2 regions of the Delftia sp. PE138 genome follow, and region 2 is predicted to be linked to the other one. Evidence: riboswitches for the same ligand, from Rfam matches in the RefSeq annotation. Region 2 holds a riboswitch; the other holds the start of a gene.

Region 1 (14,755 bases), on a different contig from region 2:
CCGCCGACGAGGAAGCCTTTGACGCGCGCAGCGAGCAGCTGCGCGAACTGCACAGCATCTGGCTGCGCCTGGGCGTGCTGGCCATGCTCCGCCAGACCCTGTACCGCCTGGACCTGCCCGCGCGCTGGCTGCAGGACCCGGCCCTGGGTGGCGAGCGGCGCCTGACCAACTACCTGCACCTGGCCGAGCTGCTGCAGACCGCCAGCGCCCAGCTGGAGGGCGAGCAGGCCCTGATCCGCTGGCTGGCCACCCAGATCGAGGCGCCGGGCAGCGGCAGCGAAGAGCAGGTGGTGCGCCTGGAAAGCGATGCCGACCTGGTCAAGATCGTCACTGTGCACAAGAGCAAGGGCCTGGAGTACCCGCTGGTCTGCCTGCCGTTCGCAGGCAGCTTCCGCCCCATGGAGCGGGCCAGGACGCCGTTCCTGACCCTGTCCGCGCAGGAGGGGGGGGAAGACGATGCCGCCCCGGCCCGCAGGCTGCTGCTGGACTTCAGCGACGAAGACCTGGCCCAGGCCGACCGCGAGCGGCTGCGCGAGGACCTGCGCCTGTTCTACGTGGCGCTCACCCGCCCGCGCCATGCGCTGTGGCTGGGCCTGGCCCCGCTCAGGCGCGGCAACGGCAAGGCCTGCGTGAACGAGCAGGGCGCCGCCGGCTACCTGCTGGGCGGCACCGAGCCGCGCTCGGCCCAGGGCTGGCTTGACGGCCTGCAGCAGCTGTGCGGAGAAGACCCGCACATGGCCTGGCGCGACCTGGATGCCGGGCCACTGCAGCGCACGCGCTGGCAGCCACCGGCTGGCGCCACCCCGCTGCACGATGCCCCTGCCTACGACGCGCGCTTCGACACCCGCTGGGGCATCGGCAGCTTCTCTGCCCTGGTGCGTGCCATGGCCGCGCCCAGCCTGCCCGTGCTGCCCGTGGCCGTGCAGCGCCCGGCCGAGGATGAGCAGGCGCTGGAGCCTCCGCCATCGCCGGAACTGGCGGACATCGCCGGCCTGGCGGGCCTGCAGCCCCTGCAGGATGGACCGGCCGGCGGGCCTGCGGTCTGGCACCGCTTTCTGCGCGGCCCCGTGGTCGGCAACTTCGTGCACGACCAGCTGGAATGGCTGGGCGGCGAAGACTTTGCCCTGCCCGTGGACGGCCAGGGTGCGCTCGCTGATCGCCTGGTGCGCCGCTGCGAGCGCGCGGGCCGGGGCGAGCAGGCGCGCGACCTGCTGGCCTGGCTCACGGCCGTGGTCCACCAGCCGCTGGCGCCGCTCGATGTCACGCTGGCCACGCTGGGCCCGCAACTGTCGGAGATGGAGTTCTGGCTGCCCGCGCGCCAGCTGCCGGCCGAGCGCATCGACCAGCTGTGCCGGCGCTTCATCCTGCCGGGGCAGGACCGGCCCGCGCTGCCCCAGCGCTCGCTGCACGGCATGCTCATGGGCTTTGCCGACCTGGTGTTCTGCCACGAGGGCCGCTACTGGGTGCTTGACTACAAGAGCAACCACCTGGGCCCGGACGGCGCCGCCTACGGCCAGGAGGCCTTGGCCCGCGCCATGCTCCACCACCGCTACGACGTGCAGGCCGCTCTCTACCTGCTGGCCCTGCACCGGCTGCTGCGCAGCCGGCTGGGCACGGCCTACGAGCCGCAGCGCCAGCTGGGCGGTGCGCTGTACTACTTTCTGCGCGGCATCGATGGCCCGGCCGGTGGCATGCATGCCATGGCGCCCGAGCTGCCCTTGCTCGATGCGCTCGATGAACTGCTCGGTCCCGGCCGCGCCAACGCGGAGGAACTGCCATGAGCCCGCGCCCCCGTTCGCGCACCATCGATACGGCCACGCTGGACCTGTTCCATGAACGGCCGGGCGGCGAACCGCCGGGCGCCGTGCCGCCAGACACCAATGAAGTGCTGGCCCTGCTGCGCCGCTGGGCCGACGCGGGCCTGCTGCGCCGGCTGGATGCGGCGCTGGCTTCCTTCGTCGCCGGGCAGGATGCACAGGCCGGGCCCGCCTTGCTGGTGGCCGCCGCGCTGCTGGCGCAGATGGAGGGGCGCGGCCACAGCTGCCTGCCCCTGGCGCCGCTGGCCGGCCACCCCAACGACGTGCTGGCCTGGCCGGCCGATGCGCTGCCCGCGCAGCAGGCCCTGTGGCAGATGCTGCCTGCGCGCCTGTCCGGCTGGGTTGCGGCGCTGAGCGCCAGCCCCGTGGTGCGCGTGGTGCACGGGGAGCAGGTAGATGGACAGGATGGCAGCGAGGACCTCGGCCAGCCCCTGGTGCTGGCCGGCGCAGACGGCCCCGCGCCGCTGCTGTACCTGCGCCGCTACTGGGACTACGAACGCGCCGTGGCCGCCCACGTCATCCAGCGCACGGCGGCGCAGGCCGTGGCCGGCCAGCCGCTGGACGAAGCCCTGGCCCGCCACTGGCTGGACCGCCTGTTCCCGCCTGCGGCGGACGGTGGCGCCGTGGACTGGCAGAAGCTGGCCTGCGCGCTGGCGCTGCGCGGCCGGCTGTCGGTGATCACGGGCGGCCCCGGCACCGGCAAGACCTATACCGCCGCACGGCTGCTGGCCCTGCTGTTTGCCACGGCGCCCGATGCCGGCCAGTTGCGCGTGGCCCTGGCCGCCCCCACGGGCAAGGCGGCTGCGCGGCTGAAGCAATCGATCGACGGGGCCTTGCTGCAATTGCAGGGCAGCATGGGCGGCGAGATCGACCTGGCGGGCCTGGTGCAGCGCATGGGTGCGGCGCGCACCCTGCACTCCATGCTGGGCGCGCGGCCCGATACGCGGCACTGGGGATTCCATGCAGGGCGGCAGCTGGACGTGGACGTGCTCATCGTCGATGAGGCCTCCATGGTCCACCTGGAGATGATGGCGGCGCTGCTGGAGGCACTGCCGGCCGGCGCCCGCCTGGTGCTGCTGGGCGACAAGGACCAACTGGCTTCGGTGGAGGCGGGCGCCGTGCTGGGCGACCTGTGCCGCGATGCCCAGGCCGGGCGCTACCTGCCCGACACGCTGGACTACGCACTGCGCGTGGCGGGCCAGCGGCTGCCGCCGCAGTTCGCGGCGCCCGACGGCGATCGTGCGCCAGCGCTGGCGCAGCACACCGTCATGCTGCGCGAGAGCCGGCGCTTCGGCGGCCCCATCGGCCAGCTGGCACACGCCGTGAATGCCGGTGAGGCGGTGAAGGCCCAGGCCCTGCTCGATGCCGGCACGCAAGCCGGCGCAGGTTCCGAGCTGTGGGAACGCCATGGCGGCGGCGTGCACGCCGTGACCGAACTGGCCGTGCACGGGCGCGGCGGTCTTGCCAGCTATGCCCTCTATGCCCAGGCGCTGCAGGGCCGGCCGGATGCGGCCGGCGCCGACGAGGCAGCGCACCGCGCCTGGGTGGTCGCTGTGCTGCAGGCCTTCGAGCGCTTCCGGCTGCTGTGCGCCGTGCGCGAGGGCGATTGGGGCGTGTCCGGCCTCAACCGCGCGGTGGAGCAGGCCCTGGATGCGCAGGGCGTGATCCGCCGAGGCGGCGAATGGTATGCGGGCCGTCCCGTCATGGTCACGCGCAACGACGCGCAGCTGGGCGTGTTCAACGGCGACATCGGCATTGCGCTGCCGGGAGCGCACCAGGGGCAGCCAGGGCAGCTGCTGCGCGTCTACTTCCTGCAGGGCGACGAATTGCGCTCGGTCGGCGTCAGCCGCATGGCCCATGTGGAGACCGCCTTCGCCATGACGGTGCACAAAAGCCAGGGCTCGGAGTTCGAGCACACCGCCCTGGTGCTGCCCTCGCGCGGCGGCAGCGTGCTGGGGCGCGAGCTGGTCTACACCGGCATCACGCGCGCCCGCCAGGCCTTCTCGCTGTTCTCCGAGGTGCCGGGCCTGGTGGCCTCGGCCGTTGGCAGCCCCACGCAGCGCGCCAGCGGGCTGCTGCGCTGGCTGCAGGAGTGAGTGAAGGCCCCGCGCCTCAGGCCGGGGTCTTGTCGCTGGCGTAGCGGGCCATCATCAGCGCCGTATTGGTCTTGCGGTCGGCATTGACCTGCTGCACCGTGGGCCGCTCGGCCATGCGTGCCAGGTACTCGCGCACGGGCAGGTCGGCCAGAACGTCGCGGCCGCCAACGATCTTGCTGGCCGCGCTGACCAGGGGCAGGTGGACGATGGCGCAGCAGTCGGCCAGCGTGAAGCTGTCGCCCGCCACAAAGGGTGAGAAACGCGCAAGTTTGGCGAAGGCCGCCACGTTCTTGTCGAGCTGGGCCAGCGTGCGCTCCCGGGTGGAGTCGCTGACCTGGCCGCCGAAGAAGGCCTGCGGGTAGAGGATGCGCGCCACCAGCTCCAGGTGCAGGTCCAGGTACACGCACAGCTCGCGCACCTTGGCGGCCTCGAAGGCGTCGGCCGGCAGCAGGGCCGGCGAGGGCGACAGCGTCTCCACGTACTCGACCATGGCGGCCGACTCGCACAGACCCCGGCCGTCGTCGATGCGCAGGTAGGGCACCTTGCCCAGCGGAGAAAGCGCCATGTCGGTCTCTCCCAGCCAGGCCAGTTCCTCGTTGAAGGGCAGCTGCTTTTCCAGCAGGGCCAGCTTGACCTTGTTGTAGTAGTTGCTGGCCGCGAATCCGCACAGGGTGAGCATGGGTGTCTCCTAGGGTGTTGGTGAGGGCTGGGGGATGCGCCTGCGATGGTAGGGGCGGGCAGGGCCTGGCGGGGTCACGGACATGACGTCCTGGGGCAGACCCCTAGAATGACGCCATGCCGCTTCGCCTGCCCTCCACCTTGGCTGCCTGCGCCCGCTGGGCGCTGGGCCTGTGGCTGTGCGTGGCGCTGGCATCGGCGTTTGCGCCGCTGGCGCGCGCCTCGGGCTGGGAGCGCCTGTGCTCGGCCGCTGGCGAATCGGTCTGGGTGCCCTCGCCGGCCGGTCAGGACGATGCCCTTGCCGGCAGCCACGGCATCGACTGCCCGCTGTGCCTGCCCCCGCTGGCGCCGCCGCCCGCCCGGTGCAGTGCGGCCCCGGCACCGCTGGTGGCAGATGCGCAGCCACGGGCGCACCCGGCCTCCGTCCACAGCGTGGCCATGCCGGCCCTGCCCCAGGCCCGCGCCCCGCCCCGGTGACTCCCGGATTCACTCCCGCTTCCTTCGCTTGGCCAACCCTTTTTGCAAGGCACGAAGACCGTGCCGCAATGCATTGAAATTTCTGGAGAAACCGTGATGACACTGCGTCAATGGACCACCCCTTTCCTGATCGCCGCCTCCCTGTCCATGGGCCTGGCCCATGCCCATGCCCATGCCGATGCGGCCCATGTCAAGGCCGACGCCGCCTGGGCGCGTGCCAGCGTGCCGGGCCAGCAGGCCACGGGCGCCTTCATGCGCCTGACGGCCGAGGAGCCGCTGCGCCTGGTGGGCGTGGAGTCGCCCGCCGCCGGCGTGGCCGAGGTGCATGAAATGAAGATGGAAGGCGATGTGATGCGCATGCGCGCCATCGACGGCCTGGACCTGCCCAAGGGCGTGGCCGTGGACCTGAAGCCCGGCGGCTACCACGTCATGCTGCAGCAGCTCAAGAGCCCGCTGCTCAAGGACAGTCAGGTACCCATCACCCTGGTGTTCAAGGACGCCAAGGGCGAGACCTCGCGCCTGAGCCTGCAGGTCCCCGTGCGCGCCATGGCGCCCGGCGCAGGTGCGGCATCGGCTGCGCAGGGCGGCGCGCATGGCGGACACGGCGGACATGCCGGCCACTCCCACTGAGCTTTTTGTCATCCACCGGGTTTGTGCGCAGCGGGCCGTGCATGACTTGCGATGGACTTGGCGTGTGCCTGGGTTAAGCTGAGCGCATGGCCGGTGTGCTTCACCGGCATGTTCTTCCAACCCAGTCCTAGCGAGTGCTGCCATGAGTGATGCGTCCTCCTTCGGTTTCGGCAAGTTCATCCCCGGTTTCGACTTCCTGCAGGGCCTGGCCCAGAGTGCAGGATCGGCCACCGCCCGGCCCCTGGGGCGCCTGCCCGAATGGGTGGCGCCCACGGTGAGCATCGAAGAGGTGGACAAGCGCATCACCGAACTCAAAGCCGTGCAGTTCTGGCTCGACCAGAACGGCAAGGCGCTGGCCGCCACCATCCAGGCCCTGGAAGTGCAGCGCATGACGCTGTCCACCTTGCAGGGCATGAACGTCAGCATGGGCGAGCTGGCGCAGGCCTTCCAGTTCCCTGCAGCCGCAACCGCCGCAGCCACCGCCGCGGCCAAGGGCGCCGCCAGCGCGGGGCAGGGCGACCTTTCGGACTGGCCCATGTCCTCGGCCGCCAGCCGGGCGAGCAAGAAGGAAAAGCCGCAGCCCGAGCCCGCACAGGCCGCTGCCGCGCCGCCTGCAGCCCCCGAGGCGGGCAAGGCCGCCGACAGACCCGCAGCCGCGGAGACTGCGGCGCCCAAGGACGAGTCCGCCCAGGCCGCCGCCATGGGCCAGGCCATGCAGTGGTGGGGCGCGTTGACCCAGCAATTCCAGCAGATCGCCGCCAAGGCCATGGCCGAGCCCATGGCCCCGGAGGCCGTGGCGGCCGCCCAGCGCGCCACCGGCATGGCCGGTGACCTGGCCAAGGCCACCATGGACCACATGGCGGCACAGGCCAGCGCCTTTGCTGCGCAGGCGGGCAAGGCGGCGGCGGTCTCCCCTGCCAAGGCGCCGTCCGCAAAGCCGGCGGCCAAGGCTGCGGCGCAGGCCGAAGCCCCCAGGACCGCTGCCAAGGCTCCCGCCAAAGCGGCTGCCAGGAAAACCGCTGCAAAGGCTGGAGCCAAGGCGCCGGCCGCCAGCAAGCCGGCAGCCAAGAGCCGGCCGGCGCGTTGACCGATCGGGCCGGACCCATGGATGCGCAAGGCCCCAGCCACCCGCAAGCCGGGTGCTGGCGGGGCTAGAAAGAAGGTTGGTATGTCGTTGTTTCCTGTAGGCCATGCCAGCCATTCCGACTGGCGCGCCGCGGCCGACGCGGTGCTGCAGCAGCTGCGCTTGCAGATGGCCGGGCCCGGCCACGCGCAGCGGCCCCGTCTGGGACTGGTGTACCTGTCCCATGCGCATGCCGCCCACGCACGGCCGCTGCTGCAGCATCTGGCCAGGGCCCTGCCCCATGTGGCGGACTGGGCCGGCTGCTCGGCCGGCGGCGTTCTGGCCATGTCGCATGAGTACCTGTCAGGAACCGCGCTCGCGGTGATGCTGCTGGATGTACCGGCCGCCCACTACCGCCTGTATTCGGGCCTGGCGCCCCTGCATGCGCCTGGCGGCGAGGCCGGCTTCACCGCCCATTCGGCCCTGGTCCATGCCGCAGGCGGCCAGCCCGAGCTGGCCGAGCTGCTGTACGAGCTGTCCGAGCGCACCGAGTCCGGCCTGCTGTTCGGCGGCGTGGGCGATGACGGGGAAGATGGCGTGGAGGGCGTGCAGATCGCCTGCCGTACCGAGGATCTGCATGCGCAGCATGCGGACGCGCGCGGCATTTTTCGTGGTGGCTTTTCAGGCGTGGCCTTCGGTGCCGGCGTGCCCTGCATCACGGGCATGGCCCAGGGCTGCGTGCCGCTGGGCGAGGGGCTGGAGATCACCGAGGCGCGCGGGGCCCTGGTCACCGGGCTCGATGGCGATCCGGCCCTGCAGCGCCTGCTGCAACTGCTGGGCGTGGAGCTGGAAGGCAGCGACTGGCAGCCCGCGCTGACCACGGTGCGCAGTACGCTGGCGGCCATTGCGCCGCCGGGCAGGGGCCTGGCCCACGGCGTGCTGACCGAAGAGGCCCAGGTGCTGACCCTGGTTGGCCTGGACCCGCTGCGCCAGGGCGTGGCCCTGTCATCGGCCGTGGAGGCCGGGCATTCGGTGATCTTCTGCCGCCGCCAGGCCCAGGTCGCGCGCCAGGAACTGCTGCAACTGGGCGCTGCGCTGCGCGATGCCGCGGAGCCCGAGGAGGCGGCGCCCGAAGGCGAGGCACAGCCCCGCATCCGTGGCGCCATCTACATCAGTTGCCGGGGCCGCGGCGGCGGCCTGTTCGGCGGCCCCGATGCCGAACTGCGCACCCTGCGCCACGCACTGGGCGATGTGCCATTGATCGGCTTCGTTGCCGAAGCCGAGATCATGGACGCCCGTCTGCACCGCTTCGCCGGGGTGTTGACGGTGTTCACTGCCTAGGCGTCGTACACGTCGTACACGCCGTCCGCACCTCAGACCGCGCGCGGGCGCACCGTGCCTGCGCTGCGATCCGGGTCCATGGCTGCGGCCCCCAGAAAATCGAAATCCACGGCCGGCTGCCTGCCGCTGACCAGGTCGGCCAGCGCCATGCCGGAGCCGCAGGCATGGGTCCAGCCCAGCGTGCCGTGGCCGGTGTTCAGGAACAGGTTGGCGATGGGCGAGCGTCCGATCAGCGGCACATTGCTGGGCGTGGCGGGGCGCAGGCCGCTCCAGAACTGGGCGCGCCCGGTATCGCCGGCGCCGGGGAACAGCTGCTGCACGCGCCGCACGATGGCCTCGCAGCGCACGGGGTCCAGGTTGCGGTCGTAGCCGTTGAACTCGGCCGTGCCCGCAATGCGCAGGCGGTCGCCTTGCGCGCCCGTGTAGCGCGAGAACACCAGCTTGAACTCATCGTCCGTGAGGCTGACCTGGTAGGCCTTGGCGGGGTCCAGCACCGGCAGGGTCACGGAGTAGCCCTTGGCCGGGTAGATGGGCAGGTGCAGCCCCAGCGGCTGGGCCAGCAGCGGGCTGAACGAGCCCATGGCCAGCACATAGGCGTCGCCCTGGATGCGTTCGTAGCGACCATCGGCATTGGTCACCTCCACATGGTCGATATGGCGGCTGGCGCCCGCACCCGTGGTGCGCAGCGCCATGACGTGGTGGCCGTGGCGGAACTGCACGCCCGTGGTGGTGGCAATGCGTGCCAGCTCGCGCGTGAAGAGGTTGGCGTCGCCCGATTCATCCTCGGCCGTATAGGTGGCGCCCGCTATCTGCCCGCGCACATGGGCCAGGGCCGGCTCCAGGCGCACGGCTTCGTCGGCGTCGATCAGGCGGCGGTCGCAGCCCAGGGCCTGCATCTGCTCGGTGGGCTTGAGCGCGCCCTCGAACTCGCGGGCGTTCGTATAGAAGTGCAGGATGCCCTGCGTGCGCTGCTCGTACTGGATGCCGGTGTCGGCACGCAGCTGCTGCAGGGCCTCGCGGCTGTAGGTGCCCAGGCGAACGATCTGCTGGATGTTGTGGCGCGTGCGCGCGGGCGTGCAGTTGCGCAGGAAGGACAGGCCCCAGAGCCACTGGCGCATGTCGGCGCGCAGGCGGAAGAGCAGGGGGGCGTCCTGCCGGCCCAGCCAGCCCAGCAGCTTCAGCGGTGCGCCGGGGTTGGCCCAGGGCTCCGCGTGGCTGACCGAGATCTGCCCGCCGTTGGCGAAGCTGGTTTCGGCGCCGGGCGCGGCCTGGCGGTCGATGACGGTCACTTCATGACCGAGGGATTGCAGATAGTAGGCCGACGTGGTGCCGATCAGACCGGCTCCGAGAACGATGACGCGCATGACGATGCCCTTTCAAAGGCATGTGCCGGGTCACGCGAAAGCTGGCCGCTATGGTCTGGATAGCAGGCAGCCGGCGTCCGTCGTGACGCAGCTGCCGCTCCCCCTGTCCTTGGTACCTGAGAGATTCACCGCCGTCCATGGGAACGGGGCTTGCTCCTTCGGTGCGCCGCACATTGCGTGCGGCGGCTCTCCAGACGGCATGTTGTGTTTGCAGTACGGAACCTGAGCGTGTATGGGAGTTTGCGCCTTCGGTGAGGCTCGGCACCGTGGCGCCCGCCTGCTCTCCTGCAGGGGCGATTCTATGGGGCTTGCGCAGCCAGCTCCAGTCGTATTGGGGATACCACCAGTTACCTGTATGTGGTGTGGCTGATTCAGGGTATTCCCTAGATCGTTCAAGCGCCTCCCTCGTAGCGCTGGTACGAGTCTCTGGTTTCATGTAAAAAAACTATTGAAATAGAAAAAAACATGATTTAGCCTATCGATATGTGCAGTGGTTTGTCAGTGCATGTTCTGGTCGATTGGACCTGCATGGGTTAACCATGGGTTGTCTATATGTCTGATAGGCGACTTACCGTTGCACAGGTGCGGGTCCATGGAAACTGGTCCGTCACTGAAAAAATACAAGCACGGTGAATATGGTTTGTCGAGGGAGGAATGTTTTGCGTCGCAAACCCGACTGAAGGTGTGCCCGCTCAATGGGCAGTGGAGCAGCGCGCAAGCGTTGATGGAAATCCGCCTTTTTTTGATTGACGCGCAGGATCTGCGCGAAAAATTTTGCTTCCAAACTCACCGGCTGCAAGGTGAGTTGTGGGCTCGTGATTCAAATAGAACTATCCGAGGTACGGCGATGCAAATGCGCTGGGTACAACTGATGGCCATTGCCATTGGGAAAATCATTTTCCTGTCATATCTCCTTGAGAGAACGGGGAATATCATGCATGCTCTCAATCGCCTGCCTGGTTCGGCATTTTTTCGCAAGTGGCGTGCAGCGAAGTGCCTTTTCTCTTTGCTGCTGCTTTCATGCGCGGGTATCTCATCCACGGCACTGGCGGCGACCATCGTCTTCACGGTCACCGACAACAGCGACGCTCCCAATGCCAATGCAACGACACCAACCACCTGTGTCAGCACGCTGGGGGGCACCTTTGCTGGCGCATGTACGCTGCGAGCGGCCATTCAGGCAGCCAACTACACGCTGCAAACGCTGGATCCGAGTGCCGATGTTTCCATCGTCTTTGCGCCGACACTGACCACGTCGGTACGAACCATACAGAGCGGGACATCCAAGGATGCGGCGGGAAACCTCCATCCGTATGTCGACAATCAGACGGTTTACGTGCGCTGTGCCAATACATTCATCAGCGGAGCCCAGTCCGGCGCCGTGACGGGGGCCACCAATGCCTGTGGTCAAAGCCAGATGATCAGCGGCGGCGATACGGGCACCACCACTGGTGCCGGTGGTGCCTGGTACTGGCTCAAAGGCACCGTGCCAGCCGGCACGGGCTCGTTGACCATCGATTTCGGGGGAGTCATACAAGTCCAGAACTGGGCGGACTCCCCCTGGGAAACTTTTTATCTTGGTGGGAAGAACATCACGCTCACCAATTCGCCCAATATGACCTGTGGCGAAGCGGTATTCGTCGTTGGCTCCCCGGCGAACAATATCACCATTGATCGCGTCGGCCTGGTGAATGTGGCTCCAACCCCTGCTGGAGAGGGGACGCCGTTCAACTGCGAGCTGTACGCGGAGATTCATCAAGGCGCACAAAACGTATTCTTTACCAATAGCACGATCAATTCCGCGATATGGAATGGAAATTACGGCAATAACAAGGGCTCGGCCATTTCCGTTGCCGCAAGCAACGGTACAGGAGGCACGGTTTCCAACATTGTTGTCGATAATTTCACGGTAACGAATCTGCCCAACCCTATCGGGGGAATGCAGCTCGAGCAGTTCTTCCAGGTCATGTCGAACATGACCGTCAACGGATTGACGATCAAAGATTCGAATATCGCACTGAGCCCGACTGGTGGAAATGCGCCCAGGGCCGTGGTGTCGGTTGATGGAACGATCAACCTAGACAATGGAACTGGTCTTGCCGTGACGGGTAATACCTTCTCGCTGCCTATTGCCGCCTATACCACTTCATCGCCAATGCATGTGTCGGCACCAACGTTGAATACGGCAGCCTCAGGCACGACGCAGGTAGTGACGGTGACCGATAACAACTTCACTGGCGGCGGGGACGGGGTGAATATCGGTGGTACGGGTACGGCACCAGGATTGATTGGCAACAACAAGATGACAAGCCAGTCGAGAAGTGCCATTCGTGTCACTGCGCGTGATTTCTTCAAGATTTCTCAGAACACGCTGTTTTCCGTGCCTGTGGCTGCAAACTCAGGTATCAGCTTGCAGACGACGGCCAATGGACAAACCGGATGGACCCCGACCCTTGGCGTTGGCGCCAGTGACACCGCCGCCTGCACCTGGACATTCAATATCACGGCAAATGCCAATGCGAGCGAGCCGGCACCGTATACGGTGGAAGCCTTTTGGTCGCCGACCGGCGCGGGCGTCAACGATGCGCAGGTCTATCTGGGCTCAGGGACCATGGCCGGAGCCTCGGGAACGCTGACCGTTCCTTCGTATCTCAGCGGCCAGGTGCGAGTCACAGTGACGGACAGCAATTCCGGTGGAGCACAAACCTCGCAGCTTTCAACGGCGGCAAGCGTCACCGGTTTTCCCTGTGCCCTGAAATCCGGCGTTCTGGCGACGACCAACAATCAACCTGTCGGCAGCAGCGACTTGCTGGAGGTCTACATTGTTGATGGCCAAGGCAATGCCTGGACGGGGGGCAGTGACACCGTCACCTTCGCAGCGCCGCCTGCAGGTGTCACGTTCAATGGCGGCTCCGCCGCAGTCAGCTGCACGACCAACTCCAGCGGAAAGTGCGCGTCTCCCATCAATGCCAGCAGCAGTGTCGCCGGAACATTCACGACACCCGTGACCTTGTCGTCGTCAGTCGCTGGTGCCACGTTCTCCAATCTTCCATTGGGTGGAAGCCCGGTATCTGGCGCAGTGACCTATCAGCCTTCGCCGGTTGCTTACAGCTTCACCGGGCTGCCGGCCAGCACGACCGGTTCTGAAATCGCCGCGAGTCCGCCATCGATTGCGGCCAACGGCGTCTCCACCAGCACCTTGGCCGTGCAGTTGAAGGATGCTTTAGGCAACCTTGTCACCACCTGTACCGATACGGTGGCCTTCACCCTCAATGCGGGGACGCAAGGCGTTCCTGCCGTCAGCGTCACGGGCTGCAGTGCCGGCATGTACACGGGGACGGTGACATCGCCGGTGCTGGTCGGCAGCGGAACCTTCGGGTTCACCATCAACGGGTCTGCGGCTGTTGCCACCGCAACGATCTCCTATGCGGCCGCAACGCCGAGCACGAGTGCATCGACGATAGTCGCCACTCCGGCATCGATCGTGGCCAACGGCAGCTCCACCAGCGTGCTGCGCGTGCAACTGGTCGATGCCAGCAGCAATCCGATCAACACGTGCACGAACACGGTGGCGTTCACCCTGAACGGCGGAACGCAGGGAACGCCGAGTGTGGGCGCGGCCTCGTGTACTGCCGGCATCTATACGGGCACCGTCACATCGCCCACGGCGGTCGGCAGCGGGATCTTCGGATTCACCATCAACGGCTCTGCCGCAGTTGCTACGGCTTCAGTGAGCTACACGGCGGGTCCGCCAAGTACCAGCGCCTCGACCATCGTTGCGAGTCCGACCTCGATCATTGCCAATGGCACTGCAACCAGCACATTGACGGCGCAGCTCAAGGATGCGTCAGGCAATTCGATTTCGACCTGTGCCAACACGGTGGCCTTCACGCTGAACGGCGGAACACAGGGCTCGCCTGCGGTCGGCGCGGGGTCGTGCAGCGCAGGGGTGTACACGGCCACCGTCACGGCACCTACCGCAGTCGGCAGCGGCACCTTTGGCTTCACCATCAATGGCTCGGCCGCCACGGCTACGGCTGTGGTGAACTACACGGCCGGCCCGCCCAGCAATGGCGCGAATGGAAACCTGATCAGTGCCAGTCCGCTCAGCGTTGTCGCAGACAACACGGCCACGAGTTCGATCAGCGTGACCCTGCGCGATGCCAATGGCAATCCCGCCACGGATACGGCTGCGCACACGATTGTCTTCACCAAAACGGGCGTGGGCACGACCACGCCGGCCGCACCCACGTGCACGATCGCGGCCAACGCCAATCCGGCCACCTGCTCCGTGACGGTGAAATCGGCCACGGTCGGCACCGCAAGCTTCACGGCAACGGACAACGGAGAGGCCGTGAGCAATGGCAGTCCGGTATCGGTCAACTTCATTGCCGGGCCGCCCAGCAATACAGCCAGTGGCAATCTGCTCAGTGCCACACCGCTCTCGGTGATGGCCGACGGTACGAGCACCGGCACGGTGACCGTCGCACTGCAGGACGCCAATGGCAATGCAACCGTCGATACGGTTGCCCACACCATCGGCTTTGTCCATACCGGCGCCGGCACGCCTTCGGCAACTTCCTGCACGATTGCGGCCAATGCGAATCCAGCGCGCTGCTCCATCACGGTGACATCCACCGTCGCGGGTGCGGCGAGCTTCACAGCCACGGACAACAACGGCACCACCACCCAGAGCGTGGCCAATGGCAGTCCGGCCGTGATCAACTTCACGGCCAATGCCGCCGACCCCGCCAGGTCGGGGGTGCGTACCGTCAGCAGTCCGGCCACGGCCAATGGCTCGGCGACAGATGTGCTTGAAGCGTTTGTGGGAGATGTCAACGGCAATCCGGTGGCCGGAAGCGTTGTCACGTTCTCTCCCACCGCAAACATCACCTTCAGCGGTACCTGCACCACCAATGCGGCCGGTACCTGCCAGGTCACCGCCAGGACAACCGTCGCGGGCTCCTACGCTTCCGGCGCAAGCATCGCGAGCGGCGCATTGAGCGGCAGCGGCATCAGCGCCGGCGGCAATACGTACGGTGCGACGGCTGCCTATGTCTTTACGGCAGGTGCCGTCGATCCCGCCAATTCGACCATGTCGGTCGATGTGAACAACCAGGCAGCCGGCGGCGGCCAGGACGTCGTTTCCGTGGTCACCAAGGATGCGTTCGGCAATCCGGTCACCGGCGTTGCCGTGAACTTCAGCGTGACGCCTGCCGGAGCGGCACCTGCCACCGCCAGTTGCACGACCGCTGGTGCGGCGGCGACCTGCTCGGTGTCGTTCACCAG
Region 2 (14,755 bases):
GCTGAGGTAAGAGTTCTGACATGGTGTAATGCCGCCCCAAAACAGGAAAAGGCCTAAAAGGCCAGGATGCAGACGACCGGGACACGCCGAATGCGTGCCCCGGTCAGTCAGACGGAGGGGGATTACTTGGCAGCGACCGACTTGCTGCCGTCCTTGTGCCATTCGAACACCTGGAAGTCGAAGGACTTCAGGTCGCCCTGCTTGTTCCAGCCCACCGAGCCCAGAACGGTCTCGAAGTTGGACTTGTGCAGGTGGTCAGCCACCTTGGCGGGGCTGTCGCCCACGGCCTTGATGCTGTCCAGCAGCACTTGCGTGGCGGCAAATGCGGTCAGCTGGAAGGCGCCCGAAGGATTGCGCTTCTTGTCCTTGAAGGCCTTGACCACGGCGGCGTTCTTGGGGTTGGCCGAGAAGTCTGCGGGCAGGGTCACCAGCATGCCTTCGACGGCGTTGCCGGCGATGGCGTTGACTTCGGGGTTGCCCACGCCTTCGGGGCCCATCATGCGGACCTTCAGGCCCTGCTCGGAAGCCTGGCGCAGCAGCAGGCCCATTTCGGGGTGGTAGCCACCGTAGTAGATGAAGTCCACGCCGGCGCTCTTGAGCTTGGTGATGACGGCGGAGTAGTCGCTGTCGCCGGCGTTGATGCCTTCGAACAGGGCCACTTCCACGCCGGCCTTCTTCAGGTCGTCGCGCACGGAGGATGCAATGCCCTGGCCATACGACTGCTTGTCGTGCAGCACGGCAACCTTCTTGGGCTTGGCCTTTTCCAGGATGAACTTGGCGGCGGCCGGGCCCTGCTGGTCATCGCGGCCGATGGTGCGGAAGATGAAGTGGTAGTTCTTGCCGTCGGTCAGGGCGGGGGACGTCGCCGAGGGGGTCACCACGACCACGCCTTCGTTGTTGTAGATCGGGGCTGCGGCAATCGATGCGCCCGAGCAGACGGGGCCGATCACGTAGCCGATCTTGGCGTTGACCACGCGGTTGGCGGCCACGGGACCTTGCTTGGGTTCGCAGGCGTCATCGACGGACACCAGCTCGATCTTCTTGCCGTTGACGCCGCCGGCCGCATTGGCCATTTCCACGGCGGTGTTCACGCCTTCCTTGACCATGTCGCCATACTGCGTCAGCGGGCCGGTGGTGGGAACCACCATGGCGATCTTGATTTGCGCATGCGCTGTGGAGAACAGGGCGGCGCCAGCCAAACCCAGGGCGGCGACGACGGTGTGCATGCGGAACGGAATGCTCATGAGTACTTCCTTCAACTTTGGGTAAAGCGTTCTGAAAAACGCGGTGGCTCCTGTAGGGGCTAGCCGCGCAAAGAAGCACAGGTTAATCGCCTGGTTACCAATGGCAACAGGGTATCCCGGGGCTGGCGCGGCAACAGGCTTTTCGCTAAGGCTCCCATCGCGGCCTGCGCCGTCGGGCGGGGGCTGTTTTGGCCGAAGAAAACGGCTGATGCCGACGATGCACCCTGACGGTGCTTCATGAAGTCAATATGACCAACTGCAAGAAGGGGAAACACGTACGCTGAATGTTGCATTGCAGCAACGTACGCGGTGGCGATGATTTGCGTGTTCCTGCGATGGATCAGAACGGCGCGGCGGATTCGAAACGCAGCGTCTCGCCAGACAGGGGATGCGCCAGCTCCAGCAGCTGCGCATGCAGCAGCAGGCGCGGCGACAGCGCCTGCACGGCGGCATCGGCATAGAGCGCATCGCCCAGGATGGGATGGCCCAGCGCGGCCATGTGCACGCGCAGCTGGTGGGTGCGTCCCGTCACGGGCTGCAGCTGCACCCGCGTGGTGATTGCATCCCGGACTTCGGTGGCTTGCGCGCCTAGCAGGGCGCGCCACAGGGTCTGGCTGGGCTTGCCCTGCACGGCATCGATGATGCGCAGCGGGCGCCGCTCCCAGTCGGCTGCAATCGGCAGGTCGATGCTCTGCCATGCGCCGGCTTGCCGCGCGGCGGGGCTGCCTGCCACCACGGCCACATAGCGCTTGTGCACGCGGCGCTGCGCAAAGGCCTCGCTCAGCAGGCGCTGGCTGGCCAGGCTGCGCGCCATGATCACCAGGCCCGAGGTGGCCTGGTCCAGCCGGTGCACGACCAGCGCATCGGGCCAGCGCTGCAGGGCGCGGGCGCTCAGGCAGTCCTGCTTGTCTGGGCCGCGCCCGGGCACGCACAGCAGGCCGCTGGGCTTGTCCAGCACCAGCAGTTCGGCATCCTCGTGCAGGCAGATGACGCCTGCGCCGTCACCTGCACTGGCGCCGCCATCGCGTTGCTCAGGGTTCAAGCCGTTCCCCGCTCATTCAGCAGCCTGTGCACCGTGGCGCACAGCTCTTCCACGTCGTTGGGCTTGTGGACCAGGGCCCTGGCGCCTGCAGCCAATGCGGCCTGCTCGATCTCGGTGGTGATGTAGCCCGAGGCCAGCGCGATGGGCAGCTGCGGCTGGATGGACAGGGCCTCATGCACCAGGTCGATGCCGCTGTAGCCGGGCATGTTGTAGTCGGTGACCAGCAGGTCGCAGTCCTGGGGCGCGGCGCGCAGCGCCTCGATGGCCTCGTGCGGATCGGTGAAGCCGCTGACCTGGTAGCCGCGCCGGCGCAGCAGGCGCTGCACCAGAAAGACCAGGGCCTGGTCATCGTCCACGTACATCACATGCTGCTGCGCGGCCTGCGGGTCGGGCAGCAGGGCGAACTGCGGGCCGGTCGGGGTTTCCGCGGCCGCCAGGGGCTCGGGTGCGCTGGGCAGCGCCTGGGCGGCGAGGGGCTCGGCCGGTGCAGAGTCGGCCGGCGTCAGGGGGTCGGCCGGAGGAAAGTACAGCGTGAAGCGGCTGCCCTGGCCGGGGATGCTGTACACGTCCACGGCGCCGCCGTGGTTGCGCATGACACCGTGCACCACGGGCAGGCCCAGGCCCGTTCCCTGGCCCACGGGCTTGGTGGTGAAGAAGGGCTCGAAGATGCGCTGCAGCGTGCGTGCGTCCATGCCGGGGCCGTTGTCCTGCACCGACAGCGCCACATAGCTGACGGGCGGCAGGCCCAGGCGCTCGCACAGGCGCTGGTCCGGGCGCACCAGGTCGGCATCCATCTGGATCAGGCCGCGCCGCTCGCCCAGGGCGTGCATGGCATTGGTGCACAGGTTGAACAGGGCCTGCTCCACCTGCATGGCGTCGGCCAGCATGGGCGGCATCTGCGGCGGCACGTGCACCTGCAGCTCCACGGCGGGCGGCAGGGTCACGCGCAGCAGCCGCGCCGTGTCGCCCATGACCTCGCGCGCCTGCACGGGCTTGCGCTGCGGCGGTTCATTGCGGCTGAACGTCAGGATCTGGCGCACCAGGTCGCGCGCGCGGCGGCCGGCCTTTTCGATCTCCTGCAGGCTTTCGATGGCTGCGGCATTGCCGCCGCAGTCGGCCTTGGCCAGCTCCACATTGCCCAGGATGGCGCCCACGATGTTGTTGAAGTCGTGGGCAATGCCGCCTGCCATGGTGCCCAGGGCCTGCATCTTGTGCGATTCGCGCAGCTGGTCTTCCAGCTCGTTGCGCTGTGCCTCGGCCTTCTTGCGGCTGGTGAGGTCGCGCGCGAACACGGTGGTGGTCTCGCCGCCGCTGTGGTGCTCGAAGGAGACGCTGACCTCGACCGGGATTTCGCGGCCGCTGGCCGTGCGTGCCGTCATCTCGCCCAGCACGGCCTGCGTGGTCAGTGGCGCAAAGGACAGGGCCTGGGCCGCATCGGGCAGGAAACGCTCCAGCGGACTGCCCAGCGCGTCGTGCGGCGGACACAGAAACAGGGCGGCAGCCGTGGGATTGAAGACGGTGATGCGCTGCTCGTGGTCCAGGCAGATGATGGCGTCCAGGGCCGAGTTGATGACCGATTCGAGCCGCCGCTCGCTCAGGAACAGCTGGTGGTTGCGCTGCTGCAGCGCCAGGCGCTCGGCCAGCAGCGGACCCTGGTCGACCACGGCGCACAGGTACTGCGCAATGGGCGGGCCGCTTTGCTGCGGAATGGCGATGCAGGCCACATGCAGGTCGGCGCGCAGCTGGTGCTGCTCGGTGATGTCGAAGCAGACCTCGTGGGCCTCGGTGCGGCCCAGCTCGCGTGCCGCAACGAAGGTCTCGCGCACGCGCTCGGCGTCGTCAGGGTGCACGAAGGGCGCGAAATTGACCAGCAGCCGGTCATGCTCGGTGGGCTGGAAGGCGCTGTGCGCCATGGCGTTGGCCTGCACCACCATGTCGTGCTCGTCCACCACCAGCAGGGGCAGGGGAATGCTGGCAAACAGGGCTTCGAAGCGCTCGGAGGCGCTTTCGGCCACGGCCTGGCTGTAGTCCAGCACGCGGTTCTGGATCTCCAGCTCGCGCTGGTAGTTGCGCAGCTCGGCGACCAGGGCCTGCAGCGGATCGTCTTCGGGCTGGAAGGAGGGGAAACGTTCGACGGGGGGCAGGTCGGCGCCGGGCGCCAGCAAGGCATGCAGGGGCAGGTGCTCGTCGTCGCGAGGCTGGTCGGAAGGGTCTTGGCTGCTCATCGCGTGCTGGCGCTGGGGAAAGCGGCATCTGCCGCACAAATCCTGGTCGCCCGCGCCTGGCGTCCGGCAGATGGACCGGGGCCCGGCGCGGGCAGGGCCGCAGTGTACGCGCGCCGGCCGGGGCGCCACAAGCGCCCCTTTGGGTGGCAGGTGCTTCAGCTCAGGTAAGCGTCGACCGGGATGCAGCTGCAGTAGAGGTTGCGGTCGCCGTAGACGTTGTCCACCCGGCCCACGGGACACCAGTACTTGGACTGGCGCAGGGCAGCCACGGGGTAGGCGGCGGCCTCGCGGCTGTACGGGTGGGTCCATTCCGAAGCCAGCAGGGTCTCGGCCGTGTGCGGCGCGTTCTTGAGCGGGTTGTCGTCCTGGGGCAGGCGGCCCTGCTCGATGGCGCGGATTTCCTCGCGGATGGCGATCATGGCGTCCACGAAGCGGTCTAGCTCGTACAGGCTTTCGCTTTCGGTGGGCTCCACCATCAGCGTGTTGGGCACGGGGAAGGACAGCGTGGGCGCATGGAAGCCGTAGTCGATCAGGCGCTTGGCCACGTCCTCGGCCATGACGCCCGTGCTTTCCTTGAACTGGCGCAGGTCCAGGATGCACTCGTGCGCCACATGGCCGTGCTCGCCCGCGTACAGCGTGGGGTAGTGGTCGCGCAGCCGGGCGCTGATGTAGTTGGCGCTGAGGATGGCGGTCTCGGTGGCCAGGGTCAGGCCCTGGGCGCCCATCATGCGGATGTACATCCAGCTGATGGGCAGCACGGCCGCATTGCCCAGCGGCGCGGCACTGATCGCGCCCGTGCCGCCCGCAAGGCCCGTGGTGGCATGGCCGGGCAGGAAGGGCACGAGATCCTCGACCACGCAGACGGGGCCCACGCCCGGGCCGCCGCCGCCGTGCGGGATGCAGAAGGTCTTGTGCAGGTTCAGGTGGCTGACATCGCCGCCGAAGCTGCCCGGCGCGGCCAGGCCCACCAGGGCGTTCATGTTGGCGCCGTCCACGTAGACGCGGCCGCCGTGGTCATGCACCAGCTTGCACAGCTCCTTGACCTGGGTCTCGAACACGCCGTGCGTGCTGGGGTAGGTGATCATGATGCAGGCCAGGTTGGCACTGTGCTGCTCGCACTTGGCCGCCAGGTCCGCCATGTCGACGTTGCCGTTGGCGTCGCAGGCGGTGACCACCACCTGCATGCCCACCATCTGCGCGCTGGCGGGGTTGGTGCCGTGGGCGCTGCTGGGAATCAGGCAGACGTTGCGGTGCGACTGGCCCCGGCTCGCATGCCAGCCCTTGATGGCCAGCAGGCCCGCGTACTCACCCTGGCTGCCGGCATTGGGCTGCAGGCTGATGCCGGCGTAGCCCGTGGCCTGGCACAGCCAGTCGCGCAGCTGCTTGTCCAGTTCCGCATAGCCCTGCTGCTGGTCGGCCGGGGCAAAGGGGTGCACCTGGGCGAATTCGGGCCAGGTGATGGGAATCATCTCGCTGGTGGCGTTGAGCTTCATGGTGCAGGAGCCCAGCGGGATCATGCTGCGGTCCAGCGCCAGGTCCTTGTCCGACAGCTGGCGGATGTAGCGCAGCATGGCGGTCTCGGAGCGGTGGGTGTTGAACACCGGGTGCGTGAGGAAGGCGCTGCTGCGGCGCAGTCCGTCGGGAATCAGCGGCTCCACGCCCTTTTCGAAGGCGGTGAAGCTGGGCAGGGCCTGGCCGTCCCGGGCGAAGATCTTCCACAGCAGCTCGACATCGGCGCGCGTGGTGGTCTCGTCCAGCGAGATGCACAGGTATTCCTTGAAATACACGCGCAGGTTGGCGCCCAGGGACACGGCACGCTCCACGATGGCCTGGGTGGCCGCGCCCGTGTGCAGGCTCAGCGTGTCGAAGCTGGGCGCCTCGCGCAGCGGCGCGCCCAGCTCGGCCAGGCCGCGCGCCAGGATGGCCGTGTACGAGGCCACGCGGCGGGCGATGCGCTCCAGGCCCTCGGGGCCGTGGTAGACGGCGTACATGCTGGCCACCACGGCGGGCAGCACCTGGGCCGTGCAAATGTTGGAGGTGGCCTTTTCGCGGCGGATGTGCTGCTCGCGCGTCTGCAGTGCCAGGCGGTAGGCGGGCTTGCCGTGCACGTCCACGCTCACACCGACCAGGCGGCCGGGCAGGGAGCGCTTGAACTCGTCGCGGCAGGCCATGAAGGCGGCGTGCGGGCCGCCGGCGCCCATGGGCATGCCAAAGCGCTGGGTGGTGCCCACCACGATGTCGGCTCCCCATTCGCCGGGCGGCGTGATCAGGGTCAGCGCCAGCAGGTCGGTGGCCACGATGAAGGCGGCCTGCTTGCCATGGGCCTTGTCCACGTCGGCGCGCAGATCGTCGATGCGGCCGCTGGTGGCAGGGTACTGGGCCAGCACGGCGAAGTAGTCGCCCTCCATCAGCTGGTTCCATTCCTCCAGCGAGTTGGCCAGCAGCACCTCGATGCCCAGCGGCGCGGCGCGCGTCTGTATCACCTCGATGGTCTGGGGGTGGGCATCGCCGGCCACCACGAAACGGTTGCTCTTGCTTTTGACGGAGCGCTTGGCCAGCGTCATGGCCTCGGCGGCCGCCGTGGCCTCGTCCAGCATGGAGGCGTTGGCAATCGGCATGGCCGTCAGGTCGCAGACCATGGTCTGGAAGTTGACCAGGGCCTCCATGCGGCCTTGCGAGATCTCGGCCTGGTAGGGCGTGTAGGCCGTGTACCAGGCGGGGTTCTCGAGAATGTTGCGCAGGATGACGCCGGGCGTGTGCGTGCCGTAGTAGCCCTGGCCGATGAAGCTTTTGAGCAACTGGTTGCGGCCTGCCAGCGCCTTGAGTTCGGCCAGCGCCTGGGCCTCGGTGGCCGCTGGCGGCAGCGCCATGGGCTGGTGGCGCCGGATGGAGGGCGGGACGATGGCGTCGATCAGCGCATCGCGCGATGCCGCGCCGATGGCGCTGAGCATGTGGGCCTCGTCTTCGGGCGCGATGCCGATATGGCGGGCCACGAATTCGGTGGCGTTCTCGAGGGCGGCAAGGGGCTGGGTGGAGGGCATCAGCATGGAGGGACCTGTCTCAAAAGCTGAAAAGCGCCAGGGCGGGCCCTGGCGCCCGTCCTGGCCGGAAAGTGGCGTCAGTTGCTCTGGGCAAAGGCCGTGTAGGCGGCTTCGTCAAGCAGCGCGGCCAGCTGGCCTGCGTCGCTGAGCTTGACCTTGAAGAACCAGCCTTCGCCCAGCGGGTCGCTGTTGGCCAGGGAGGGGTCGTCGCGCAGGGCCTCGTTGACTTCGACGATCTCGCCGCTGACGGGCATGTAGACATCGGCGGCGGCCTTGACGGACTCGACCACGCCGGCCACATCGCCCTGGTTGAAGCTGGTGCCCACGGCGGGCAGGTCGACGAACACCACGTCGCCCAGCGCATCCTGCGCGTGGAGGGTGATGCCGACGATGGCCGCGTCAGGGTTGGCGGCGTTGATCCACTCGTGGTCCTTGGAATACTGGATGCTCATGGCTTGCTCCGATAGAAACTAAAAAAACCTGTGAAAGGCGGTTTGAGAAAGGTCAGTGCGCACTGTAGCGGCATGCGATGGCAGGAAAAACGAATCCGCCGAACTCCATCCACGCCAAGCGCGCAGGCTGTCCTCAACCGCGGTGATAGCGGGGCGCCACGAAGGGCGTGGCCTGCACCTGCATGGGCACGGCCTTGCCGCGCACCATGGCCTGCAGCGTGGTGCCGACGGCGGCGCTGCCCGGCTCCACGTACGCCAGGGCCACGGGCTGGTTCAGCGTGGGCGACAGCAGGCCGCTGGTGACCTGGCCGACCTTGCGGCCGCCGGCATCCAGCAGTTCCGTGCCTTCGCGCACGGGCACGCGCTCCAGGGCCACCAGGCCCACGCGCTTGCGCGTGAGCAGCTCGGGCGACTGCAGCTGGGCCAGCACGGTGGCTGCGCCGGGAAAGCCGCCTTCGCGCTCGCCCCCGATGCGGCGGACCTTCTGCACGGCCCAGTTCAGGGCGGCCTCGGCCGGGGTGGTGGTCGTGTCCAGATCGTTGCCGTACAGGCACAGGCCGGCTTCCAGGCGCAGCGAATTGCGCGCGCCCAGGCCCACGGGCCTGACTTCGGGCTGGGCCAGCAGGGCACGGGCAAAGGCCTCGGCGTGGCTGGGGGGCAGGGAGATCTCGAAGCCGTCCTCGCCGGTGTAGCCGCTGCGCGTGATGTACAGCTCGGCCCCCTCCCAGTCGAAGTGGCCGCCTGTCATGAACACCAGGCCGGCCGTATCCGGCAGCAGGCGCTCCATCGCGGCTGCGGCCTGCGGGCCCTGCAGCGCCAGCAGGCCCCGGTCGAACTGGGGCTCGATTCCGCAGCGCTGGCCGATGCGGGCCTGGATGTGCGCCAGGTCTTCGTGCTTGCAGGCGCCGTTGACGATCAGGAACAGGTCGTCCTCGCGGCGCACGAACATCAGGTCGTCCAGAATGCCGCCCGCCTCATTGAGCAGCAGGCCGTAGCGCTGGCGGTGTTCGCCCAGTCCCAGCACGTCCATGGGCATCAGCGACTCCAGCGCGGCCCCGGCGTCGGCACCGCGCACGCTGATCTGGCCCATGTGCGAGACATCGAACAGGCCTGCCGCCTCGCGCGTGTGCAGATGCTCGGCCATCAGCCCCTGCGGGTATTGCACGGGCATGGAGTAGCCGGCAAACGGCACCATGCGCGCGCCCAGTTCCTGGTGCAGGTCGAACAGCGGGGTCTTGAGCAGATCGGTGGTGGAGGCAGCGGACAAGGAGGGCTCTCTTTCAGGCAAGGAACAAGGCATAACGCCATCCCGGTCCTCCGGGATGTGCTGCCCTGCTGTCCGCTTTACCTGAGAGATTCACCCGCACCTTCCATGCGTGGGGCTTGCTCCTTCGGTGGATGGGGCACACCGCCGTGCCCTGCATCTCTCTCCAGCTAGGAACGCCTGCGGCCGTGGCGGCAGGCGGTGCCAGTCCTTTTGCCTGAGCGTTCGGGACGAACCCTGCGCCTTCGGCGGTGCCGCTGCCTGCGACCGTTGCGGCCGGGCGGGCACTCTCTCCTGACCGGCGCATTCTAGCTGCGGCCAGCGTCCGCGCGGCTTCGGGATTTCCGCGGGCCGACTGCAACTCCATGCGCTTGCCTGCATGGATGCATTTGCAAATTGCATAACTGTCTAAAAAATCTCCTACATTGAGGTGCATCGATATATGAAATCTCGTGAGCGAGAAGGAAGAAGCGCACATGCAGCAGACGCTGGGAGACACATTGGCCTGGCCGGCACGTTACCTGCCGAACAAGGAAGCCCTGGTCGCGTGGGAGGGCGGCGAGCGCCGCGCCTGGACCTACGCCCAGCTCGATGCCGAAGTCAACCGCCACGCCCACGGCCTGGCCGAGCTGGGCATAGGCCATGGCGACGTGGTCGCGGCCTTTCTCTACAACACGCCGGCCTTTGTTTTCACCATGCTGGCGGCCGCGCGCCTGGGCGCCATCTTCAATCCCATCAACTACCGGCTGGCGGCGCAGGAGCTGGCCTTCATCCTCAAGGACGGCGCAGCGCGCGCCCTTGTGTTCGAGCACGAGGGCGGCGAGGTGGCCGCACGCGCCCAGGCCCTGCTCAAGGCCGAAGGTGGCGGCACTGGCACGGGCATCGAGCACTGGATCTTTGCCGACGATGCCCCGGCCGACCCGCTGCCGGCCTGGGCCACGCAGCGCCTGTCCGCCCTGGCCAGTGGCCGCAGCAGCGCGCCGCCCCAGGCCCATGTGCGCGAGAGCGACCCCTGCATCCTCATGTACACCAGCGGCACCACGGGCCGGCCCAAGGGCGTGCTGCATACGCACCGCAGCAAGCTGGCGCACAACGCCCTCATGCACCAGACCATGCAGTTCACGCGCGACGACGTGGGCCTGGCCATGGCGCCGCTCAACCACACGGCCGAGCTGCACACCAGCTTTTTGCCGCGCCTGCAGGCCGGTGCCACCCAGGTGCTGCTGCGCCGCTTCGACGTGACCGAGGCCTGGCGCCTGATCCGCGAAGAGCGCGTGAGCTTCTTCTTCGCGGCGCCCACCATGGTCACCATGCTGCTGGCCGACCCCATTGCCTCGCCTGAGCAGGCGCCCGCGCTGCGGCTGGTGGAGTACGGCGGCGCCTCCATGGCGCCGCACCTGATCCGCGAATGGACACGCAAGGTCGGCAGCGACCTGGTCCAGGTCTACGGCACCACCGAGATGGGGCCCTGCATGTCCATCCTCCTGCCGCGCGAGCAACTCTCGCACGCGGGCTCGGCCGGGCTGCCCTCCATGGGCCATGACCTCATCGTGGCCCGCTTGCGCGAAGACAACGCCCCCACCGACCCGGCCGAGGCCTGCCTGCCCGGCGAGGTGGGCGAAATCCTCGTGCGCGGCCCCTGCATGATGGCCGGCTACCTCAACCGCCCCGACGCCAACACCCGCGCCCTGGCGCACGGCTGGTACCACACGGGCGACTTGGGCCACATCGACGACGACGGCTACCTCTGGATCCGCGACCGCATCGACTACATGATCAATTCGGGTGCCGAGAACGTCTATCCCCGCGAAGTGGAAGACGCACTGGTCGAACACGCCGATGTGCTCGAGGTCGCCGTCATCGGCGAGGCCGACGAGCGCTGGGGCCAGATCGTCGCCGCCCACGTGGTCGCCAAGCCTGGCGCCACGCCCACGGCCGAGGCGCTGGACGCCTTCCTGGTCCACGGCGACCGCCTGGCCGCCTACAAGCGCCCGCGCCGCTACCACTTCCGCGAGGCCCTGCCCAAGACGGCCAGCGGGAAGATACAGAAGCAGTTGCTGAGGGTGGTGGTGGCAGCCTGAGGCTGCGGCCTGCACTTACTTCTGTGTTTGCCCCTGCGCAGTACAGCACTGCGCCATCGAGTTGCGCAGCCACCGATGCATGGCATCCCCCTGCTTGCGCACATGCCAGGCCTGCTGGTAGGCGAACTCGGGCAGCTCCAGCGGAGGAGTGAAGCGGCGCAGCGTTTTGTGGCGGCGCAGGTCACCGATGGCGCGGCTGCCCACGGTCAGCACGAGGTCGGTGCCTGCCAGCACCTCCAGCGCCGCGCTCCAGTGGGGCAGGGCCAGCACCACGCGGCGGCTCAGGCCTTGGGCGGCCAGCGCCCGTTCGATCTCCTCGCTGGCGTCGGGCCGCATGGCCAGCATGACGTGCGGGCGCTGCAGCCAGTCCTGCAGTGACAGCCCGCCGCGTGCCGGCAGCACGGCCTGGTCGGCCACGCTCACGAACTGTTCCTGGAACAGATCCTGCACCTCGATGCCCTCGGGCAGGTCGGGTACGTCGGGGAAGGGTCCCAGGGCCAGGTCCAGTTCGCCATCGGCCAGCTGGGCCAGCATCACCTCGCGCGTGGACTGGCTGATGGCCAGGTCCAGCCCGGGTGCGTGCTGGCGCAGATGCCGCATCAGCGGCGGCAGCACGATGCGTGATGCGTAGTCCGACAGCGCCAGCCGCAGCCGTCCGCGTGCGTGGGCCGGGTCGAACTCCGCCTGTGCCAGCAAGCCGTTGAGGCTGCCCAGCGCATCCGCCAGCGGTTGCACCAGGCCTTGCGCGCGTGCCGTCAGCGCCATGCGGCCACCGCGCCGCACCAGCAACGGGTCGCCCAGGTGCTCGCGCAGCTGCGCCAGCGAATGGCTCATGGCCGGCTGGCTCTTGTGCAGCCGCAGGGCCGCGCGCGTCACATGTTTTTCGGCCAGCAGGGCGTGCAGGGCCAGCAGCAGGTTGAGGTCGATACGGCGCAGTTCATCCATGCCATGAATATAGACCGTGCATACAAATGATTTCCATCAACGTGCTGGATGCGAGAGCATGCAGGCATCGATTGACAGAAGAAGAAAGGTCTTGCCGCATGACAGGTAAAAGCACATTCACCGCCCTTGCTCCCGTGGCCCTGGCGCTGCTGGCGGGGGCCATGCTGCCATTCCAGGCTGCCAGCAATGCCCTGGTGGGCCGTCTGCTGGGCCACCCGCTGTGGGGCACGCTGGTCTCGCTGGCCGTGAGCGTCATGGTCGTGGTGCCTGCACTGTGGGTGCTGCGCGCGCCCGCTCCGGCCATGGCCCAGGCGGCAGCAGGGCCATGGTGGTTATGGATAGGCGGTGTGCTGGGGGCCATCTATGTGGCCAGCGCGGCCGCCGTCACGCCCAGGCTGGGCGCAGGCGGCTTCCTGGTCTGTGTGGTGGCGGGGCAGATCGTGGTCTCGGTGCTGGTGGACCACTTCGGCCTGATGGGCCTGGGCGCACGGCCGGTCAATGCGACGCGCCTGGCCGGCGTGGCCTTGATCCTGGGTGGCGTGCTGCTGGTGGTGCAGGGCGGGACGGCCCGTGCAGCGGCGGCCCCATGAGCGCCGCGAGCACGCCCTGCTTCACCGGCGAAGGCCCGGCCTTGCCCGCGTCAGGCGGGCATGCCCGGCGGCACGGCGGCCGGCCTTGCCGCTGGCGGACATTCCTGGCAGGCATCTGCCGTGCCGGGCAGGAGCCGGCCCAGCCGGATGACAAAGCAGGCCCCGCCTCCGGCAGCCGGCTGGAAGAACGCGTCGCCTGCGTGCAGCCTGGCGATGCGCCTGACCACGGACAGGCCCAGGCCATGCCCGTTGACGTGCCGGGTGGCGCTTGCGCGTTCATAGGGCTCGAAAACCTGTCTTGCCGCTTCGGGTGCAAGGCCCGGACCCTGGTCGCTGACGGAAATCAGCAGGTCACCGGACGCATCGCAGCGGGCGGCCAGGGTGATGTCGCCCGCCTTGGCATATTTGATGGCGTTGCCGACAAGGTTGGAGATGGCGATGCGCACCAGGACAGGGTCGCATTGCCATTGCTGCGGGCCTTGTTCCAGATCCAGTTTCAGGCGATGCCGCCGGGACCAGCCGACGAGCTCTGCAGACTCCTCCAGGAGTTCATCCAATGGCGTCTGCTCCAGTTGCAGCCGGAACGCGCCCGCGTCCAGCCGGTCGTTGATCAGGCAGGTGTCCACCAGGGTCATCAGCCGGCGCGAAGCCCTGCGTATCTGGGACGCCTGCTCGATGAGGGAGTCCGCATCCGTCGTCGGGAACGTCTGCAGTTCGGTCGCGGCGCCGTCCACGATGGTGAGCGGGGTGCGGAACTCGTGGTTGATCATGTTGAAGAACTGGCGCTGTTCCAGCCGCATCTCCCGCTCGCTGTGCAAGGCCGTCTGCAGGGCCTGCTGGGCCGTTTGCAGCTGTGCGGTGCGCTGCAGCACCTTGGACTCCAGCTCGCGCTCGGCCGCCTGGGCGCGTGACAGGGCCTGCATCCGCTCACTGCGCAGGGCGCGCTCCGCCACCCGCGTGCGGTTGGTCACCGCCATTCCCAGCAGGATGGCCTCGGAAACACGCCCGGCAAACCACAGCATCTGGGCCGATGGCAGCGCGACATCGGGCAGCAGGCCCTGGGTTCTCAGCAGGTTCAGGATGCCCAGGGCGGATGGCACGGCAAACGCCAGCGCGCCCGGCAGGTATTGCCACTGCCTTCGGACCACCAGCAGGTACAGCACGAAGACGGCGCCGAACGATGTGGACACCAGGGCCGTGAACACCACGGCACGCGAGATCTGCGCATAGCCACCCAACAGTGCCAGGCCCAGTGCGATGGCATTCAGCCAGGCCACCACGCTGAAGAGGTGCGCAGCCCAGATCCAATGGCGACGGAACTCGAACAATTGGCTGAAAAACACCGTCGCCACCACACAGAAGCTGCAGTAGGCGATGGACAGCGCATGCTGGGGCTGGTCGGCGCCGGGCAGCCACAGGCCTTCGGGCCGGTAACGGAAAGCAGCGTAGGCAAAACCGGCTGCCAGGAGCGCGGCGCAAAGAATGTAGAGCCTTTCCCTGAGCCAGCACCACAGGATCAGGCTCATCAGCGTGATGGCCAGGGCCGAGCCCATGTACGCGTAAAGCAGCATGGCGGCCGGCGCCATGCTCCTGCCGGGAAAGACCGCGATGCCCTGGGCTGCCTGGGGGTTGGGCAGCCAGCGGGTGAGCAGTGCCAGAAGCGCTGCGGCTGCCAGGGCTTGCGCCAGCCATCGCATTGCAGAATCCGTTGGCCAGTGCCTCCGGCGGCCTTCGGTGGGATTGTCTTGGGTGTGGATCAAGGGGCCGATTGGTTGATGTGGCGAGCGCCCATGCATGCCCGACGTCAGGGTCAGTGCATGGGCGTGCACGTTTGCGGGAGGCATTGTGCACCGGCCGCCGTTGCGGGAAAG

What was found. A riboswitch is a leader RNA that binds a small molecule or an ion and turns the genes downstream of it on or off. The one in region 2 is predicted to bind glycine.
Region 1: linked by a shared signal. The riboswitch ahead of HFGMBDPB_RS26930 (D-amino acid dehydrogenase) and the one ahead of gcvT (glycine cleavage system aminomethyltransferase GcvT) in region 2 are both predicted to bind glycine.

What each region holds. Positions count from the first base shown of each region.
Region 1 is NZ_JABEPN010000011.1:99,721-114,475, reverse strand. Features, by position in the region: gene recB (exodeoxyribonuclease V subunit beta) at 1-1,781, shown strand, start outside; gene recD (exodeoxyribonuclease V subunit alpha) at 1,778-3,913, shown strand; gene HFGMBDPB_RS26955 (glutathione S-transferase family protein) at 3,930-4,592, opposite strand; gene HFGMBDPB_RS26950 (hypothetical protein) at 4,709-5,068, shown strand; gene HFGMBDPB_RS26945 (copper chaperone PCu(A)C) at 5,165-5,698, shown strand; gene HFGMBDPB_RS26940 (PhaM family polyhydroxyalkanoate granule multifunctional regulatory protein) at 5,841-6,785, shown strand; gene HFGMBDPB_RS26935 (FIST signal transduction protein) at 6,867-8,102, shown strand; gene HFGMBDPB_RS26930 (D-amino acid dehydrogenase) at 8,135-9,466, opposite strand; glycine riboswitch at 9,560-9,670, opposite strand; gene HFGMBDPB_RS26925 (beta strand repeat-containing protein) at 10,059-14,755, shown strand, end outside.
Region 2 is NZ_JABEPN010000002.1:157,763-172,517, forward strand. Features, by position in the region: gene livH (high-affinity branched-chain amino acid ABC transporter permease LivH) at 1-22, opposite strand, end outside; gene HFGMBDPB_RS09650 (branched-chain amino acid ABC transporter substrate-binding protein) at 123-1,244, opposite strand; gene HFGMBDPB_RS09655 (RluA family pseudouridine synthase) at 1,585-2,286, opposite strand; gene HFGMBDPB_RS09660 (PAS domain-containing hybrid sensor histidine kinase/response regulator) at 2,283-4,511, opposite strand; gene gcvP (aminomethyl-transferring glycine dehydrogenase) at 4,667-7,558, opposite strand; gene gcvH (glycine cleavage system protein GcvH) at 7,630-8,004, opposite strand; gene gcvT (glycine cleavage system aminomethyltransferase GcvT) at 8,138-9,271, opposite strand; glycine riboswitch at 9,330-9,448, opposite strand; glycine riboswitch at 9,464-9,575, opposite strand; gene HFGMBDPB_RS09680 (fatty acid--CoA ligase) at 9,745-11,349, shown strand; gene HFGMBDPB_RS09685 (LysR family transcriptional regulator) at 11,365-12,294, opposite strand; gene HFGMBDPB_RS09690 (DMT family transporter) at 12,393-12,884, shown strand; gene HFGMBDPB_RS09695 (sensor histidine kinase) at 12,935-14,581, opposite strand.